One region of the Pseudoalteromonas sp. AS84 genome, then DNA from elsewhere that is predicted to be linked to it. Evidence: predicted binding sites of a transcription regulator. Region 1 holds the regulator's gene; each other region holds the start of a gene.
The links. Region 1 encodes sigma-54, which starts transcription at its own class of promoters, with help from an activator protein. Its sites were predicted from a motif close to GTTGGCACGNNNNTNGNNT; they were not measured.
Positions count from the first base shown of each region.

Region 2: WNY79_RS05595 (BON domain-containing protein) is a predicted target of sigma-54. The motif match lies at 3,106-3,124, and genes of this name have one in related genera.
Region 3: fliE (flagellar hook-basal body complex protein FliE) is a predicted target of sigma-54. The motif match lies at 3,487-3,505, and genes of this name have one in related genera.
Region 4: flgJ (flagellar assembly peptidoglycan hydrolase FlgJ) is a predicted target of sigma-54. The motif match lies at 1,955-1,973, and genes of this name have one in related genera.

Region 1 covers NZ_JBBMQY010000016.1:73,882-78,805, forward strand. Annotated here, with positions in the region: gene lptC (LPS export ABC transporter periplasmic protein LptC) at 1-480, shown strand, start outside; gene lptA (lipopolysaccharide transport periplasmic protein LptA) at 470-1,015, shown strand; gene lptB (LPS export ABC transporter ATP-binding protein) at 1,012-1,737, shown strand; gene WNY79_RS15455 (RNA polymerase factor sigma-54) at 1,807-3,306, shown strand; gene hpf (ribosome hibernation promoting factor) at 3,334-3,621, shown strand; gene ptsN (PTS IIA-like nitrogen regulatory protein PtsN) at 3,626-4,078, shown strand; gene rapZ (RNase adapter RapZ) at 4,097-4,924, shown strand, end outside.
Region 2 covers NZ_JBBMQY010000003.1:298,750-303,673, forward strand. Annotated here, with positions in the region: gene WNY79_RS05585 (mechanosensitive ion channel family protein) at 1-163, shown strand, start outside; gene WNY79_RS05590 (methyl-accepting chemotaxis protein) at 525-2,495, shown strand; gene WNY79_RS05595 (BON domain-containing protein) at 2,712-3,032, opposite strand; gene srmB (ATP-dependent RNA helicase SrmB) at 3,305-4,531, opposite strand; gene WNY79_RS05605 (methyltransferase) at 4,607-4,924, shown strand, end outside.
Region 3 covers NZ_JBBMQY010000010.1:90,254-95,177, reverse strand. Annotated here, with positions in the region: gene WNY79_RS12150 (DNA-3-methyladenine glycosylase I) at 99-692, opposite strand; gene WNY79_RS12145 (ATP-binding protein) at 825-1,937, shown strand; gene WNY79_RS12140 (sigma-54 dependent transcriptional regulator) at 1,934-3,388, shown strand; gene fliE (flagellar hook-basal body complex protein FliE) at 3,545-3,877, shown strand; gene fliF (flagellar basal-body MS-ring/collar protein FliF) at 3,898-4,924, shown strand, end outside.
Region 4 covers NZ_JBBMQY010000010.1:126,034-130,957, forward strand. Annotated here, with positions in the region: gene flgK (flagellar hook-associated protein FlgK) at 1-900, opposite strand, end outside; gene flgJ (flagellar assembly peptidoglycan hydrolase FlgJ) at 902-1,918, opposite strand; gene WNY79_RS12295 (flagellar basal body P-ring protein FlgI) at 2,091-3,185, opposite strand; gene flgH (flagellar basal body L-ring protein FlgH) at 3,197-3,880, opposite strand; gene flgG (flagellar basal-body rod protein FlgG) at 3,897-4,685, opposite strand; gene WNY79_RS12310 (flagellar basal body rod protein FlgF) at 4,707-4,924, opposite strand, start outside.

The DNA.
Region 1 (4,924 bases):
CAACCAAATATTTTGCCTCAGACTGAGCCTGAAGTTATTGCCAAGCCTGATTACATAGCCATTGAACTCAAACAAACAGCCTATGACGAACAAGGTACAATCAGCCACAAAGTAACTGCGGCTAAAATGGAACTATATCAGCAATTAGGTTTCACGTTTTTTGAAAAACCCATTTTTACTTTATATAACGAAAAGCAAACGTGGCAAATAAATGCAGACGAAGCAACATTATACGAAGACAAACAATTAATTTTAGAAGGTAACGTGGTTGCCAAAAACTTAACCGATAACGCCATGATAGACAAAATCAATGCTGATAATATTCAGGTAGATATAAAGCTATTAACAATGCGCTCGGAGCAACCCGTTATCATCACTGGACCCAATTTAAAAATCACCGGCAAAGGCCTAGAAGCCGACTTAAAAACCGAAGTGATAAAACTAATTAACCATACGCGAACCATATATTATGACCAATAAAATATTAAAATCACTTATTATTCCTACACTTATACTAGCATTTAATAGCAGTGCTGCAGAGCCAAATACACAGCCTGCTGCAAATCAAATATCAATAAGCGCCGATAAGCAAGAAGGTCAATTAAAAGCTAATGTCGGGATTTTTGAGAAAAACGTTGAAATTATTCACGGTAACCGCCGTATTACAGCCGACCGTCTCGAAGTACATAAACGCGATGAACTTGGTGATAATAAGCAATTATTAATTGCCACTGGTAGCCCTGCCCACTTTGAAGAGAAGCAATCAGACGGCACGACTATGAGCGCCAGTGCTGACGAAGTACGTTACGATGTATCTAAGCGTTTTTTAACGCTTGTTGGTAATGCACAGGTATCGCAAGCAGGACAAAAAATAAATGCTAAAAGCATTACCTACGACATTGAGCAGCAGCTAATCAGTGCCGAAAAAGATGAAAACTCAACTGACCGCGTTCATACAATTTTAGTACCCATTGAAACTAAAAAAAGTAAAAAAAGCGACAAAGGTCAACCATGAGCACATTAAAAGCAGAACTATTAGCAAAGAGCTATAAAGGCCGTGAAGTTGTAAAAAACGTTGGCCTTGAAGTAAAAGCTGGCAGTATTGTTGGCTTACTTGGCCCTAACGGCGCAGGCAAAACAACCACGTTTTATATGATTGTAGGCCTTGTGCCTAGCGATAAAGGTAAAATATCGATAGATGATAACGATATTACTCTTTTACCTATGCATAGTCGTGCTAGATTAGGCATAGGCTACTTACCGCAAGAGTCTTCAATTTTCAGAAAGCTAACTGTTTATCAAAACTTAATGGCTATTTTAGAAACGCGCAAAGAGTTAAATAAACAAGCTAGAGAAGACACTCTCGATAAATTATTAGATGAATTTAGCATACAACACATTCGTGATAGCCAAGGTATGGCATTATCAGGTGGCGAACGTCGTCGTGTTGAAATAGCACGTGCGCTGGCAGCAGATCCTAAATTTATATTACTGGATGAACCGTTCGCTGGTGTTGATCCAATTTCAGTATTAGATATAAAGAAAATAATAGAACATCTTAAAAATCGTGGGATTGGAGTATTAATTACCGACCATAACGTAAGAGAAACCCTTGATGTTTGTGAAAAAGCCTACATTGTTTCTCATGGGGAGCTGATTGCATCAGGTACTCCAGAACACGTATTAAATGATAAAACAGTACGCGATGTTTACTTAGGCGAGCAATTTAGGCTGTAACATTTACGCCATGTCTTTAAGCATCTGCTAGTATTAATTATAACAACATAAAAGGATTGTTAGAGATACATGAGGCAATCACTACAGCTGCGCATGGGCCAGCAACTTACAATGACTCCACAGCTGCAACAAGCTATTCGTTTGTTGCAACTCAGTACATTGGATCTCCAGCAAGAAATACAAGAAGCTCTCGACAGCAACCCGCTATTAGAGGTTGAAGAACAAGACTACTCAGAAGATGCTGCTGGCAAAAACGAGCAAAAAGCTGATACCGATGACATAACTGTTAGCGCATCTGCCGATGATGCTCCAAGCGAATACGAACAAGATAGTGGTGAAGCACTTGCGAAAGACACGCTAAGTGACGACATGGCTATGGATGTTAGCTGGGATGAGTACATGAGTGCCGCTCCTGCAGCATCATCGGGTCCAATGCCTGAAGATGAATCAATTTATCAAGGTGCCTCTACAGAGACGCTCCATGAGTATTTAATGTGGCAGTTACAATTAACGCCATTTAGCCCTACAGACGAAGCTATTGCTATTGCCATCGTAGAAGCCGTTGATGATTCAGGTATTTTAACACTAAGCTGCGAAGAGATTTTAGAAAGCTTTAATCAAGAAAACGAAGATGATAACGAAGTCGAACTTGATGAAATTGAAGCTGTATTAAAGCGCATCCAACTGTTTGATCCTGTCGGTATTGCTGCACGTAGTTTACAAGAGTGTTTGTGTATTCAGCTTAACCAATTTGATAAAGAAACACCTTACATTAATGAAACAAAAATGATTTTAACCGAGCATATTGATTTATTAGCTGCTCGTGACTATCGTACATTAATGAAGAAAACCAAGCTCAAAGAAGAAGAGCTTAAAGAAGTAATGACATTAATCCATACTCTTAGTCCTAAGCCAGCAGATACTATTGTAAGAGAAGAATCTGAGTATGTTATTCCAGACGTGTCGGTTAAAAAAATTAAAGGCCGCTGGGTTGTTGAGTTAAACCCAGATAGCATGCCTAAAATTCGTGTTAATAGCCAATACGCTGCAATGTCTCGCACTGTAAAATCGAGTGGTGACAGCCAGTTTATTCGCTCGCATTTACAAGAAGCTAAATGGTTTATTAAAAGCTTAGAAAGTAGAAACGACACGCTTTTAAAAGTAACTAATTGTATTGTTAAGCAACAACAAGGCTTTTTTGAACACGGACCTGAAGCAATGAAACCGATGGTTTTAAATGATGTTGCTGAAATGGTAGAAATGCACGAATCAACAATTTCGCGCGTAACAACTCAAAAGTATATGCATACACCCCGTGGTATATTTGAGCTTAAATACTTTTTCTCAAGCCATGTAAGCACCGAAAACGGTGGTGAATGTTCATCTACAGCAATTCGTGCACTTATCCGCAAATTAATCGCTGCAGAAAACTCAGCAAAACCATTGAGTGATAGTAAAATAGCGGATATATTGGCTGAGCAAGGAATTAAAGTAGCAAGACGTACAATCGCAAAATACCGCGAATCTCTGGCTATTCCACCGTCAAATCAGCGTAAAAGCTTGATCTAAGACGCAAAAAAAAAGAGGGTAATGCTTATGCAACTAAACTTAACTGGTCGTCACGTAGAATTAACCGATTCACTAAGAGACTATATTAATACCAAATTTGCGAAGCTAGAAAGACACTCTGATCATATTAATAATGTTCATGTCATTCTTGATGTAGAAAAATTAAATCAAAAAGCAGAAGCTACAATACATGTAAGTGGTGCTGAGCTATTTGCCTCTACGGAACATCAAGATATGTATGCCGCCATTGACTCGTTGATCGACAAGCTCGATCGACAAGTAATTAAACACAAAGAGAAGCTTGCTCGACACTAATATGATGAAATTAAGCTCACTTATATGCCAGGACTGCAGCAAAGCTGCGGTCCTTTTTAATAGCAAAAAAAGAATTTTAGAGTTCATTAGCGAACTTGCTCACGACAAACTTCCGTATTTACCGCAACAGGATATCCTTACTGCTTTAATGAGCAGAGAGAAACTGGGTAGTACAGGTATTGGGCGTGGTATTGCCATTCCTCATGGTCGAATGAGCGGTGCAGAAGAGCCTTTAGCTTTAGTACTCGTTAGCGAAACTCCAATAAATTTTGATGCAATAGATAATCGTCCTGTTGATATTTTTGTCGCACTCATCGTACCAGATGGCGATAACCAACAGCACTTAAAGACTCTCGCAACCATTGCTGATAAACTAAACAACAAAGATTTTTGTAAACAGTTACGCTGTGCAAAATCAGATGCTGAGCTTTACCAAGTTATTGTCGATCAATCATAGTTTTATAAAGGGTGTTAAATGGAGTTAATTATCATAAGCGGCCGTTCTGGTTCTGGAAAGTCGGTTGCTTTACGCGTTGTAGAAGATTTAGGCTATTATTGCGTAGATAATATTCCAGTTAACTTGCTTCCTTCATTAGTTCGCAGTGTGTCTGATAGCTACGATAAAATTGCTGTTAGCATTGATGTGCGAAACATCCCTAAAGAGCAAGATGAATTTAACGATATTCTTGAATACTTACCAGGCTTTGCAAATCCTACGTTATTTTATTTAGATAGCGACGATCAAACGTTGATAAAACGCTTTTCAGAAACACGCAGGTTACACCCACTATCAATTGACTCGCTGCCTCTTGATTTAGCCATCAAAAAAGAAAAAGAATTACTTGATGTATTAATCACCCGCGCCGACTTTATGATAGACACAACTGATTTAAGCGTTCACCAACTTGCAGAATCTATTCGTGAAAAGATTTTAGGTAAAAAAGATAAGCAACTAATTGTCACGTTTGAATCGTTTGGTTTTAAACACGGTATACCAAAAGAAGCCGACTATGTATTTGATGCACGCTTTTTACCAAATCCACATTGGGAACCTGAATTAAAACCTTTAAATGGGTTAGATCAACCCGTTAAAGATTATTTGGCCAATCACAGCATAGTGCAAAAATTCACATGGCAAATTCAAACATTTGTACAAACGTGGTTACCGCACTTAGAGCGAAATAACCGCAGTTATTTAACCATAGCTATCGGATGTACAGGCGGACAACATCGCTCTGTATATTTAGCGCAAACTATCGGTGAAAGTTTTGCAATGACACATCCCAATGTAAAAATTCGCCAT
Region 2 (4,924 bases), on a different contig from region 1:
GGCACTTGATGAAGCTGATATTAGTATTCCATTCCCAATTCGTACTTTAGATTTTGGTATTAAAGGCGGCGAAAAACTCGATGCTATGATAAGCGATAAAATAAGCCAGCAATCATCAAATAAAGACAGTGGTGAGGGGACTGACTCTAACCAAAGTGAGTAATTTAGTTAAAGCTCATTAGGCAAAAGCATTGGGAAATAGTTACTTACCAACAGCGCGTTTTTACAGAGTAAAACGCGCTTTTTAGACATTTTATAAAATAAATGATATTTCTAATTTTAAAGTTAAGTCCCTTCATATAAGTATAAATTATCATTTTCCCATAAGAGCGCAATAAATAAACTTGTAACCATTACAAATACATAAACAACGAGGTGTTTGGATAATAAATGCATTTTAGTGGTTTTATGTTCCTATTTTGTTTGTTTCCCTCTGTAAATTCGGGTTTTTTGAATAAATAAATTCATTTTTAGCTTTTGGTAGGCTAGATTTAACTTAACTGCTCTTTATTTAGTAAATACAAATGCCAAGCAAGAAAGAAAGTTCAGCTTTTCAAACGAGTCACTGGAGTTTAAAAACTAAGCTAACATTAATTTTCCTACTCGTAGGGATAATACCCGCCCTCATAATTACTACAATTTCTACATTACAATCAAAATCACGCGTCGAATACAATATATCTCAGTCGCTTGAGGCGATTAATCAAATAAAAAAAACTCAGATCGAAAATTATTTTAATCAAAAAAGGGCAGATATTGAGCTTTTGGCTTTAATTGTTCCGCAGCTTGAGGAAGACAACTATGATCGCTTTTTTACAGAATATATACAGAGGTATGACTATTACGATGTGTTTTTAATTAATAACAATGGGCTTATTTATTACACTCAAGCTAGAGAATCTGATTATCAAACAAACATATTAAAAGGGAAATATGCGAGTTCAAATTTAGGAGATTTAATTAAAGAGGTTAAACAATCTAAAAGTTTTAGTATTGCTGATTACAAACCGTATGCACCAAGTAATGGAGAACCCGCTGCGTTTATTGCTATACCTGTTGATGGTAGCGATACAATAGTTGCTTTGCAGCTTTCAAGTGAAGGGACTAATCAAATAATGGGTGTTCGCGAAGGGATGGGAGAAACTGGTGAGAGTTACCTAGTTGGAGAAGATAAGCTAATGCGTTCTGATTCATATCTTGACCCAGAAGGACATTCACTCAAAGCAAGTTTTGCAGGAACTGTAACAAATAATGGTGCTGATACAGAGGCTGTAAATTTAGCTTTAAATGCTCAACATGGTACTAAAATAATAAAAGATTATAATGGAAATAACGTACTTTCTGCCTTCGATAGTATAAAAATTGGAGATTTTAGCTGGATTATATTAAGTGAAATTGACGAATCAGAAGCATTTTCACCAGTCCATCAGACTGTGCTTTTTAGTGTGATTTCTATAATTGTAGCTGCAATTGTTGTTGTATTTATTGGTGTTTTCTTTTCTCGAAAAATAGCGACTCCAATAATTGTAGCTTCCACTTTTGCTAAAAAAGTGGCGGCAGGAGATCTTAGCAGTAATATCGAAGTTAATTCACACGATGAGGTAGGCATGCTACAAGTTGCATTGCATACCATGTTAGAAAATCTCAGAAAAATGATTGGTGAATTATCTAACGTTGCAGTTCAGCAAGGCAGTACAGCAACAGAGCTTGCCTCAGTTACTGAGCAAACTAGCTTAGCAGTTACCGAGCAGCAAGCACAAACTATACAAGTTGCAGCCGCCACTACCGAAATGACTGAAACAGTAAAAGAGATAGCGAGTACAACTGCTAGTGCATCATTATTATGTGAAAATATTCAAAGAATGGCTCGAGAAGGCTCTGAAAATAATGATAGTACTTACAACGCACTTGTTTCTCTTGGAGAAGCTACAAAAAAATCAGCACATGAAGTGACGGAGTTGAAGCATAATTCAGAAAAAATAGTGAATGTATTAGGCGTTATTAAAAAGATAGCTGATCAGACTAATTTACTTGCTTTGAACGCAGCAATTGAAGCAGCTAGAGCTGGTGAACAAGGGCGTGGTTTTGCTGTTGTTGCTGATGAAGTACGAAGCTTAGCTAAGTCTACGCAAGAGTCTACAATGGAGGTTGAAGTGATCATTGAAGCTGTTGTTAGTGCCAGTAACGCAGCTGTTAAAGCAATGACAGACAATGTAGGACAAACAACTCAAGTTCAGGAAATAGCTAAGAAAGCAAACTTAATCAATAGTAATGTAGGCAAAGCAGTAGATGAAATTTTTGATATGGTTGTTCAAATTGCAACCGCCTCTGAGCAGCAGGCAACCACCATCGATGAAATATCACGAAATATAGGTGTCATAAATATGGGTATATCAGAGACCGAGCAGGCAGTTAGAGATATTGCACAGTCAAGTAGCGAATTGTCTAGGATGGCAAACGGTTTAAATGATGAGGCCCAAAAGTTTAGTCTTTAACTTACTCTATTAATTTAGAAATCTTTGATTTAATGACGCTAATCATACAGATATAACTACGGTAGGATGTTACAGGGACGTACCATAAAAGACGTAAATAAGCGCGTGCCAAATAGTGCACGCGCATAAATAAATATTAGAGTTGGTGAGACACTTTGCAACCGATGAGCTCGTAAATTACAAACTTCCAACATATTTATGTTTTATTCTAACATGTTAAATAACGCTAATTTTATTACGAATGATTTTTACGCCATCCATATTTTCTAAAAACTTTTGAGCTAGTGCGCGCTGAAAACCAGTTTGTGCTTCACCGTATAAATCTACTTCACCATTTTTTACCTGCACACGAATATCACTTAACGCTAGGTTAGGATTAGTTCGTAGGGTGTTGGTGATAGCTTGTTGTAAGTTAGGTTGAGTGGCTACACTGCTTACTACGGCCATGTTGGTTGCTGCACTTACCTTTGTAGCGCAAGCTAATAAAAATAAACAACAAAATGATACTAAAGCGATAGTTAACTTGAAGCGGTTCATAACTTAATCCTTACATTACGGTGAATAGTGCAGCCACAATATGGAAATTCCATCGGCTAGGTTATCTTTGTAGTTACAATTTCGGTGCCAATATTAACGCCATGAAATATAAGGGAATTTTATTAATTGGGAATTCAGGTGGGCAAAAATTACATTTAAATGAGTATGAGTTACATGCTTGGGTTACATATGTAACAGGTACAAACAGCAGAGCCTCCAAGGCTTGCATTAAAAAGCCGACAAAAGTCGGCTTAGTATAAAAATGTTTTAGGTTACTTTTTCTTTTTAACCTTAGCCTTTTTCTTGGCTTTCATTTTTACTGGATCTTTACGCTTTTTAGCAGGTGGCTTAGCTTCTTTATGCTGTGGCTCGACACCTCTAATTACACGGCGTTTTAATTTTTGTTCAACGTAGCGCTCTACCTTATATAAAATACCAATATCGTGTGCTTCAACTAGCGATATTGCTATCCCTTTTTTACCAGCACGGCCAGTACGACCAATACGGTGTACATATACGTCGGCAGTACGCGGCATATCAAAGTTAATAACGTGGCTGATGTCAGATACGTCAATACCACGTGCAGCTACGTCGGTAGCAACTAATATGCTTGTTTTACCACTGTGGAAGTTTTCCATGGCTTTCATACGTTTGTCTTGTGGCATTTCGCCGCGTAACCACGCTGCTTTTACATCATTAGTTGTAAGTTCGCCAATCAATGTTTCTAAGCGTTCGCGAGTTTTAACAAACACAATCGCTTTAGTTACGTCAGGATTTTTTAGCGTATTAACTAATAATTCAAGTTTGTGATGATAATCGTCGGCTAAATGTACCCATTGGTGAATTTTAGCCTTTTCTTTACGTGACGATTCGGCTTCTAATAGAGCTGGGTCGTTTAATGTTTTTTCAGCAAACCTTTCTACGCTGTCACCTTCAAGTGTTGCTGAGAATAAAAAACATTGGCGACGATTTTTAGCTTCGTCACAAATACGGCTCATTTCTTTTTTAAAACCCATATCTAACATGCGATCTGCTTCATCAATAATAAGCATTTCTACATGTTCAGCATGAAAGTTTTCGGTTTCTAGGTATTCCATTAATCGTCCTGGTGTGGCGATTAAAATATCGTTATTTTTTTCAAAAATTTCTTTATGCGTGCCGTAGTTAATACCGCCTGTTACTACACCAATTTTTAGGTGTGTGCGCTTAGCTAGCAGTTCACATTGTTCATGAATTTGATAAGCCAACTCACGAGTCGGGGTCATAACGAGGACGCGCGCAAAACCAGGGTCACGACGTGGGAAATCCAGTAAGTACTGAATAGCCGGAATTAAAAATGCCGCTGTTTTACCTGTACCAGTAGGCGCAGATGCTAAAATATCGCGCCCCTGTAGTGCTTCAGGAATAGCTTGTTGTTGAATGCTGGTTGGCGTCTCGTAGCCCATTTTATTAATGGCATCGAGTAGCTTGTTATCAAGATCAAATTCAGAAAATTGCATAGAGTGTCTAAAATAAGGGACAATTACCCTGATTATACGCGCTATGCTGCGCTTGGTGAATGAAAAGGTGAAAAAATGTCTGGTTTTGTATTTAAACAATTTAAAGTTGAACACGACCACTGTGCAATGAAAGTTTCTACCGATGGCATTTTGCTTGGCGCATGGGCTAATTTAAGCGGTGCAAAGTCATTACTTGATATAGGCACCGGAACCGGCTTACTAGCACTAATGTGTAAGCAGCGCAGTAATGAGCTTGGTATAACTGCGGTAGAAATTGACGAAAGCGCCTATACCCAAGCATTACAAAATGTAGCTAATAGTCCGTGGCCAACTATAAGTATTACGCACCAAACTATTCAGCGCTTTAGTAGTGAAGTTAAATTTGACGTGGTT
Region 3 (4,924 bases), on a different contig from region 1:
GTAAATGAGAAACCATAGTCAACTTACGCGTCACTTCTCTAAAGCGCAGCGTCTCTTAACCTCTTTGTGAACTAATCACTTTTATGGTTATAAATCACTTACCCACTAAAAGCCTTAATAATTTCTTCTTTTCTAAAACAATCATTACTGTGATCGTTAACCATACCGCAGGCCTGCATATGAGCGTAAACCGTTGTAGGGCCTAAAAACTTAAAACCCCGTTTTTTTAAATCTTTCGCAAATGCGGTTGATGCCTCTGTAATTGCAGGGTAGTCCTCAGCGTTATTTAAATTACTTATAATCGGTTTATTATCGACAAACTGCCATTGGTAGTTACTAAAACTTCCAAATTCTTTTTGTATTTCTATAAAGCACTTTGCGTTGTTAACAGTTGCCGCAATTTTTAAGCGATTGCGCACAATCCCTTCATCAAGCATTAGTCTCTCAACGTCATCTTGTGTGAATTGTGCCACTTTATCTACATCAAAATTAGCAAATGCTTTTTTGTAACCGCTACGCTTTTTTAAAATTGTGTACCAGCTCAAGCCGGCTTGCGCTGATTCAAGAGTGATAAATTCAAACAGCTTTGTATCATCATAAAGGGGGACGCCCCATTCTTCATCATGGTAAATAACGTAGTCGGGTTTAGTGGTGTCGAGCCACGGGCAACGGCACTTTATTTGCTCACTCATTATTATTCCTTTTTGCGTGCGTCATTTTTATGTCGCTCAAATTATTGATGTAACTTAATGATAAGTATGTAAATAAATTTTGGTATAAATCGTGCATTTAGACATGTATCTACATCAATTCGAGATTTGATTATGGCCCTTGCTAGCGTGCTAAAACCACAGTTTTTTTCTGCAAATCAGTATAACCCATGTTTACTTCAAGAGGAGTACATTGGTGAATTAAGCGATCTGCGCAAGCAAGCAAGTTGGCTTTCGCATTTGGTTGATACCATGCCAGCAGGTGTGGTTGTACTTGATGGCAAAGGGTTGATTGCAAAAGCGAATCAAATAGCGATTGATATGCTTGGCGAGCCACTTGAAGGCGAACGCTGGTTTAATGTTATTCAGCGCTCTTTTAGGCCACATCAAGATGATGGTCACGAAGTGTCTTTAAAAGACGGGCGCCTAATAAAACTTGATATTACCGCTTTAGCCCCAGAGCCAGGGCAACTTATTTTAATGACGGATTTAACCGAAACTCGCCGTTTACAAAAACGTGTTGCACATATGCAGCGATTAAGCGCGCTGGGTAAAATGGTTGCGTCACTGGCGCATCAAGTCCGTACACCGCTCTCAGCCGCTATGCTTTACGCCGCTAATTTAGGATCAAAGCGCTTACCCGAAGCATCTCGCGATAACTTTCAAACAAAGTTAATGTCGCGTTTAAAAGATTTAGAAACTCAAGTAAACGACATGCTGTTATTTGCTAAAAGTGGCGATCAGCAAGTTGTTGAGCAAGTTTCAATGCAGCAGCTTTTAACAGAAGTTAAAGCGGGCGCTGATGCGATGGTCGCACTTAATGAAAGTGAACTGGATGTAAGCTTACCAGAGCCAGATATACAAATAGTCGGTAATAAAACGGCACTGGCCAGTGCTATTCAAAATCTTGTGCACAATAGTATTCAAGTTATTGGCGGCGGTGCAAAAGTAAAAATTAGCGCACAAAGAGATTTAAAAGATTTAGATATGGTTCGTATTAGTGTGAGCGACAATGGCCCAGGTGTTGATTTAAGCCAAAGCGATAAAATCTTTGAACCATTTTTTACTACAAAAAGTCAGGGCACAGGCTTAGGGCTTGCTGTAGTGAGTTCGGTGGCTAGTGCACACCAAGGCCGTGTTGATGTGACTAATAATACGCATGGTGGTGCCTGCTTTAGCTTGTTACTGCCTATTAAGGCAACATCTAAATTAGAGGGTTCATTATGAGTAACACTATTTTAGTTGTCGAAGATGACGCTGGGCTTCGTGAAGCCTTAATAGATACCCTTGAAATGTCGGGTATTGAATGTGTTGCAGCGAACAGTGCTGAGCAAGCAATGATATTGCTTAAAAAAGATCAATTTTCGCTTGTTGTAAGCGACGTGCAAATGGGTGCAATGAGTGGACTTGATTTACTACGCAGTATTAAATTAAACCACCCTGATTTACCTGTATTAATGATGACGGCGTACGCCACAATTGACGATGCAGTAGAAGCCATGCGCCTAGGTGCAATTGACTACATGGCTAAACCATTTGCACCTGAAGTGCTGTTAAATATGGTGAGCCGTTATTTGCCTGAAAAAGCAAAAGAAACCGACGGACCTATTGTTGCCGACCCAACTAGTATTCAATTATTGGAGCTTGCGAGTAAAGTAGCACGCTCTGATGCAAGTGTAATGGTACTTGGCCCAAGTGGTTCAGGTAAGGAAGTACTCGCTCGTTATATTCATGATAAGTCGAGTCGTTGTAATGAGCCATTTGTGGCGATTAACTGCGCGGCTATTCCTGAAAATATGCTCGAAGCCACTTTATTTGGTTACGAAAAAGGGGCTTTTACAGGCGCGATTCAAGCATGTCCGGGTAAGTTTGAGCAAGCACAAGGCGGCACTATTTTACTTGATGAAATTACAGAGATGGACTTAGGGCTACAAGCAAAGCTGTTACGCGTACTGCAAGAGCGTGAAGTAGAGCGCTTAGGGGGTCGTAAAACAATTCAGCTCGATGTACGTATTTTGGCAACCAGTAATCGTGATTTAAAAGAAGCCGTGTCTGAAAACCAATTTAGAGAAGATCTATATTACAGGCTTAATGTTTTTCCACTTATGTGGCGACCATTGTGCCAACGCCCTGGCGATATTATTGTATTGGCTAAGCATTTAATTGAGCGCCATATCAGTAAAAGTAAAGAGCCCATGGCGTATTTAGATAAAGCTGCCGAGCAAAAGTTACTGGCCCACGCGTGGCCTGGAAATGTGCGCGAGCTTGATAACGTTATACAGCGTGCGCTTATACTGCGAAGTGGCGATACAATAAACGAGCATGCTATTTTTATTGAAAACTTAGTAGCTAATAACTTTGTTATGGAGCCTTCATTGGCACCGGCGCCAACAGAAGTGGCTCACGTAAATAAAGGCGTTGATAAAAGCACGCTAAGCTCGGCATACTACGATGAAAAATTGCATGCCGAGGATGAGCCTAAACAAGGTTTACTAGCAGCAGATACCGGTAGCTATAAAGATGAGCTTAAAGATAAAGAGCATCGCATTATTTTAGAAACCCTTGCACGTTGCCAAGGTAAGCGTAAAGACGTTGCCGAAACGTTGGGCATAAGCCCACGAACTTTACGTTATAAACTAGCGCAAATGCGCGATTTAGGTATTTCACTTCCTGCATAACCTCCTATAAACCCTAAGTTTGCGCTGCGAACTTAGGGTTGTCAAAACTCTGACTCACATAATTTAAAGCTAACTGCATGTATTTTAACAATTAATTATTTGGCATGTTTTGTGCTTTATTACTTGTAAGAGTTCACTGCGTGTCAGAGATAAATTATGAAAATTCAAAACAGTGCTGTATTTCAAGAAATGCAATCAATGGCTTTAGAAGCCGGCCGTAATAATCAAATAAATAAATTGCCGACTCAAGTTCAGCCTACTTCTACTTCCCAGTTTGGCGACATGCTAAGTGATGCACTAAATACAGTGCACGGTCTACAGCAAGATGCAGGTCAAAAAGTAAAAGCGGTTGAAATGGGTGATCGAAGTGTATCGCTTGCTGAGGCGATGATTGCTTCTCAAAAATCGTCAGTTGCTTTTGAGGCTACAGTACAGGTTCGTAATAAACTTGTTGAAGCTTATAAAGAAATCATGAACATGCCTGTTTAATTAGGTAGTGGAGAATTATTGTGGCGCAATCTAACCAATCTACAGACCTAGCACTTGCTGGCGGCGGTATCGACCAAAGTGGTGGTGATGATCAACAAGAACAAAAGTCAGGCTACTTAAGTGCTTTAAGTGGTGTTGATGTATTGCGCCAAGTAACACTGGTAATAGCATTAGCGATTTGTTTAGCTATCGCGATTTTCATTATTATTTGGGCTCGTCAGCCAGATATGCGCCCGTTAGGCAAAATGCAAACTGAAGAGCTTATTCAAACATTAGACTTTTTAGATGCACAAAAAATTGAATATCAACTCGATGGCAATGTTGTATCGGTTGATGAAAGTGAATACCAAAACATTAAGCTACTAATGACCCGTGAAGGGTTAGAGCAAGGTCCAGCATCAGGCTCTGACATTATTATGCAAGATATGGGCTTTGGCGTAAGCCAACGCTTGGAGCGTGAGCGCCTAAAACATGGTCGTGAACAGCAATTAGCACGCACAATTGAAGAGCTTAACAACATTACTCGCGCCAAAGTATTGTTAGCCATTCCTAAAGAAAACGTATTTGCCCGCAGAGAGAAAAAACCATCAGCTACCGTTGTATTAACACTTAAACGTGGGCGCTCACTTGACCGTGAAGAAGTAGACTCTGTTGTTGATATGATTGCCTCAGCAGTACAAGGCTTAGAGCCTGCACGTGTTACAGTTACCGATCAAAATGGTCGATTATTAAATTCAGGTTCGCAAAGCTCACTAGCAGCACGCTCTCGTAAAGAATACGATTTAGAGCGTAAGCGCGAACAAGAGTACCTTGAAAAAATAGACAGTATTTTAATACCGGTTGTTGGGCTTGCAAACTATACAGCTCAAGTTGATTTGAGTATGGATTTTAGCTCGATTGAGGAAACTCAAAAGCGTTATAACCCAGACCTACCAGCGGTTAGAAGCGAAACCACATTTGAAGAAAATAACATTGGCGGCCTAGCCGTTGGTATTCCAGGTGCGCTTACAAATCAGCCACCGCTAAATTCTAATATTCCTGAGGTTG
Region 4 (4,924 bases), on a different contig from region 1:
ATCAGCTATCGCTAAGCCCATTTGACCAATTTGGTTTTGCGCAGGGACTAATATGTCATCTCTAAAAGCAAGTAAGCCGCCAATTTTGCCTTTAAGCTTACTTACATCAACTTCAAGCGGCACTGCTTTGCCACCATTAACGTCAAGCGTGAATTCTTTAAAGTTAGGATCAGGATCCCCTGTCATCGAAAATAAGTTAAATGCGCCATTTTGCATAACAACCGCTTCGCCTGTGCCCATAAAAACGAGTTTTTCGCCATTTGGACCATCAAGCGTTTCTATGTCTATTAGCTCTGATAAGTCGCGTATTGCTTTATCGCGTTCGTTATAGGTAGAGCTCGCATCTGCGGCGTTATTAGTGCCATTAACTGCTGCAATATTTTGATTTAGCGTACTAATGCTTTGAATGAGTGAGTTTGCTTCATCTGAAAATATTTCGAGCTGCTCGTTTACTATACTTTTTTGATCAAGCACTATGCCTGAAAGCCTATCCATTTGATCAATTAAACTTTGCGCATCTGTCATTACTAATGAGCGAGCAACGGTAGACGACGGCTGATTTAGCGCTTCTTGCACATTATTAAATAAAGAGTTAATACCAGTCGAAAGGTTATTCGACTCTTCAGAAAAAATAGTATCAACTCGATTAGCCTCAGTAATAAACTGATCGAAAAACGATTTATTAGAGGTGTCACGATTTAGCTGTGACTGAGCAAACTCGTTTAATAATCGGTATGTTTCGCCTCGCCCTACTTGGTTATCAACCATAGTAGTAAACTCTGTACGCTCGCGCACATAGCCTTCGGTATTAACATTGGCGATATTTTTACTTGTCGTTTGCAGTAGCTCCGAACTTGCTCTAACCCCAGAACTGGCAATGTTTAATAAATTAAACGACATGTTACTCTACTCCTTGGCGGATCACGTTTGCCGCAATGTCTTTTAACTGGCTGCTATTGAGCACTTTTTTTATTTTGCTGGCATAATTTGGATCGGTTGCATAACCTGCTTTTTGTAATGAATCTAAAAAGTCGTTTGGTTTTGCTGTATTTTGTAATGCTTCTTTGTAGCGTGGGTTTTGCGTTAAAAAATCAACGAAGTCGTTCACGCTATCTTTAATTGAATCGTAGGCTCTAAAGCTGGCTTGTTTTTTAACGGGTGTACCTTGCTCAAACTCAAGCGTTACTTTGCTTGCTTTGTCGCCTTCCCAGCTTTTATCTGACTTAATATTAAATAAGTTGTTTGAGCTGCCACCGTCACTTTTATTAATAATGTGTTTACCCCAACCGGTTTCAAGTGCCGCTTGTGCAACCATTACAGCTGGGTTTAAACCAATTTTTTGCGCTGCAGTTTTAGCGTGTTCCCACACTGAACTTACAAACTCTTCTGCATTTTTAAATGTTGGGCTATCGGTTTTAGACCCTGCAGTATCGACTTTAGGCTCAGCAATATCGGCTTTAGTGTTATTAACGATAAGATCGGATTGCTTATTTTTTTGCTCATGAGGAAGAGCAGATCCCACTTGTGTATCGCTAAAGATATCGTTGGTTGTTCTAAGTACAGAGCCTGGCATAAAGTTTTTAGACTCAGGCGATAACTGCTGAACAATTAAATCGGCAAGGCCTAACGAGCCATTTGAAGAAAGCTCTGTTGAAAGTTGCTGGTCGTGCATTTCTTCAAAAAACTTTACGCCACTTGAATTAAATGGGCTGTCTTTGTCTTCAAATGCTTCGTTGGCTTTGCGCATTCCTTTGAGCAGCATTTGCGTAAAAATAGCTTCAAATTGTGCGGCCGCTTTTTTGAGCGCAGCTTTAGAGGCATCAGTTGATGCATCGCCACTGGTTAAGGCTTCTTTACGAAGTGAATCTAAGTTGCCTAAATCAAAAAAGTTTTGTTTATCGAGGTGATTAGTTTCCATCGGCTTTTTGACACAAAATGAATAATGCAGTTAAAAATGCAAAAATTGAGCCACTACCGATAAAACAAGGAAGATAAAAATAATAAACTTAAGTTGCTGTAAATAAAAAGCCCTATATCTTGTTTCAAAAATATAGGGCTTAAGTAATACGTTATTTATTGGCTTGAGTTATTTATATAACAACTAACTGTCCGTTAATTGCGCCGGCTTCTTTTAGTGCTTCTAAAATAGCCATTAGATCACCAGGCGCTGCGCCTACTTCATTAATTGCGCGAACTAAATCGTCAAGGCTTACACCTGGATTAAATACAAAGGCGCGCGAGTCATCTTGATTTACATCAATAATGCTCTGCTGCGTGACAACAGTATCACCGTTTGCTAGCGGGTTTGGTTGTGACACGTTTTGTTGTTCTGCAATTGTTACTGTTAAGCCACCGTGAGTTATAGCGGCAGGCTGAAGCTTAACGTTTTTACCAATTACAATTGTACCAGTGCGCGAGTTAACTATAATTTTAGCGGCCATATCAGCTGGCTTAAATTCTAAGTTTTCGAGTGTCGATAAGTACGATACACGTTGGGATGCATCGCGTGGAGCTATAACACGAATAGAAACAGAATCAATTGCCTGTGCGCTATTTGGGCCAACTAAGTCATTAATTGTTTTTTCTAGGCGTTTTGCCGTTGTAAAGTCTGGGCGGTTTAAATTAAAAGTAATGTAATCGCCTTGCATAAATGGGCTTTCCACGGCGCGCTCAACTGTAGCGCCATTTGGTATACGACCAACTGTAGGGGTGTTAATTACAACTCTACTACCATCAAGGCCTTGTGCGCCTAAGCCACCGACAATTAAACTACCTTGTGCAATTGCGTACACGTTACCGTCTACACCTTTTAAAAAAGTTTGTAGTAAAGTACCGCCACGTAAGCTGCCTGCACTACCAATAGAAGAAACCGTAATATCAATTGCTTGCCCAGGCTTTCTAAATGCAGGTAGTTCTGCATGCACCGCCACAGCGGCAACATTTTTAATTTTAGGACTTTGAGTTGAAGGTAGCGTAATACCAAAGCTGTTCAACATGCCTCTAAAACTTTGTTGTGTATATGAGTTTTGCTCGCCAGTGCCCGGTAAACCAACCACTAAGCCATAACCAACTAGCTGGTTAGAGCGTACGCCTTCAACCATAGACACATCTTTTATGCGCTCAGCACTGGCAGTAAAATGCCAACCTAATAACACAACTAAACATAAAGCTTTAAGGCTATTCATGTTGTTACCCTCTAAAATGGAAACAGCGAACTGCTAAAGAAACGTGTAAGCCAACCAGGACTTTGCGCTTCTTGCGTTTGCCCTTTACCTGAGTATTGAATACGTGCATTAGCAATACGGTTTGATTCCACCGTATTATCGGCGCTTACATCTTGAGGGCGTACGAGACCTTCTAAACGGATAAACTCTTCGCCGGTATTAAGCGTTAGCCATTTTTCGCCGCGTATAACTAAATTACCGTTAGGTAAAACGCGCATTACATTAACCGAAATATCGCCCACTAAGCTGTTTGACTGGTTTGACTTTGAATCGCCTGTAAACGACGAATCGCTGCCAATACCAAACTGAATGCTATCGCCACCTATATTGACAGGTAGGCCACCTAATCCAATAACGGGGTCTAAGCTTGCCTCAGTTTCTTTGTCTGTTTCTGTTTTGGCGGCTTTTGTTGCTTGAGTAGACTCTTGCAACTTAACCGTGATTATATCGCCAGTACGTAGCGCTTTTTTATCGGAATATAAGTCGTTTGATGTGTGAGTATTAAATAATGAACCTGTGGCTACCAGCGGCTCTAAAATAGGCTCGGGGTACATAGGTGCGTAGTAAGGGTCGTCCTGCACTACTTCACTATTTTGCGTAGACATACAGCCACTTAAAAATAATGTGCCCGCTGCAAATAAAATAATATTACGCATAATTCCCCCTACTCTATTAAAGCTGTTGATTGATGTAACTCATCATTTCGTCAACGGCCGAAATTACTTTTGAGTTCATTTCGTAAATACGCTGAGTTTCGATTAGATTTACGAGCTCTTCAGTTACATTTACGTTTGAAGTTTCAAGAGAGCCTTGAATAATGCTACCTAACCCTTCAACACCCGGGTTACCTTGTACAGGTGCACCACTTACAGCGGTTTCGGTATAAAGGTTTTGACCAATTGGCTCAAGGCCTGATGGATTAATAAAGTCACTAATTGTTAGCTGACCAATTACAACGTTATCGGCTTGCCCTGCAACACGTACAGATACTTCGCCGTCTTGCGAAACCGTAATTGATTGCGCGTCATCAGGTACATTCATTTCTGGCTGAATAACGTAACCAGCGCCCGATGTTACGATGCGTCCATCGCCATCAGTAGTAAACTGACCATTGCGCGAGTAAGCAATATTTCCATCTGGTTGCAGTACTTCAAAAAAGCCTTCACCAGAAATCATCCAATCTAGTGAGTTTTCGGTGGTCAACATGTTGCCTTGCGTAAACTCTTTTTGGTTAGCTACAACTTTAGCACCCGCACCTAACATTAAACCCGACGGCATTTCGGTATCTTGCGATGAACGACCACCTGGTTGATTAATATTTTGATAAAGTAAATCTTCAAATATAGCGCGGCTTTTTTTGTAACCTACGGTACTCGCATTCGCTAAGTTATTTGAAATAACCGATATATCGGTTTGTTGAGCGTCTAGCCCAGTTTTACTGATCCACAATGCTGGATTCATAATCGTGTCCTCACTTTAAAGTTAAACTATGCGTAATAACTGATCTTGACGCTCGTCAATTTCTTCAGCTGTTTTCATTAATTTCACTTGTAATTCAAATTGGCGCTGGTGGCTTATCATGTCGACCATTTCGTGAACAGGATTCACATTCGACATTTCAAGCGAACCACTTAAAACTTTTACATTGGCAGAGGTATCTACTGTTACATTTGCTTTTGGTCTAAATAAACCATCGTTAC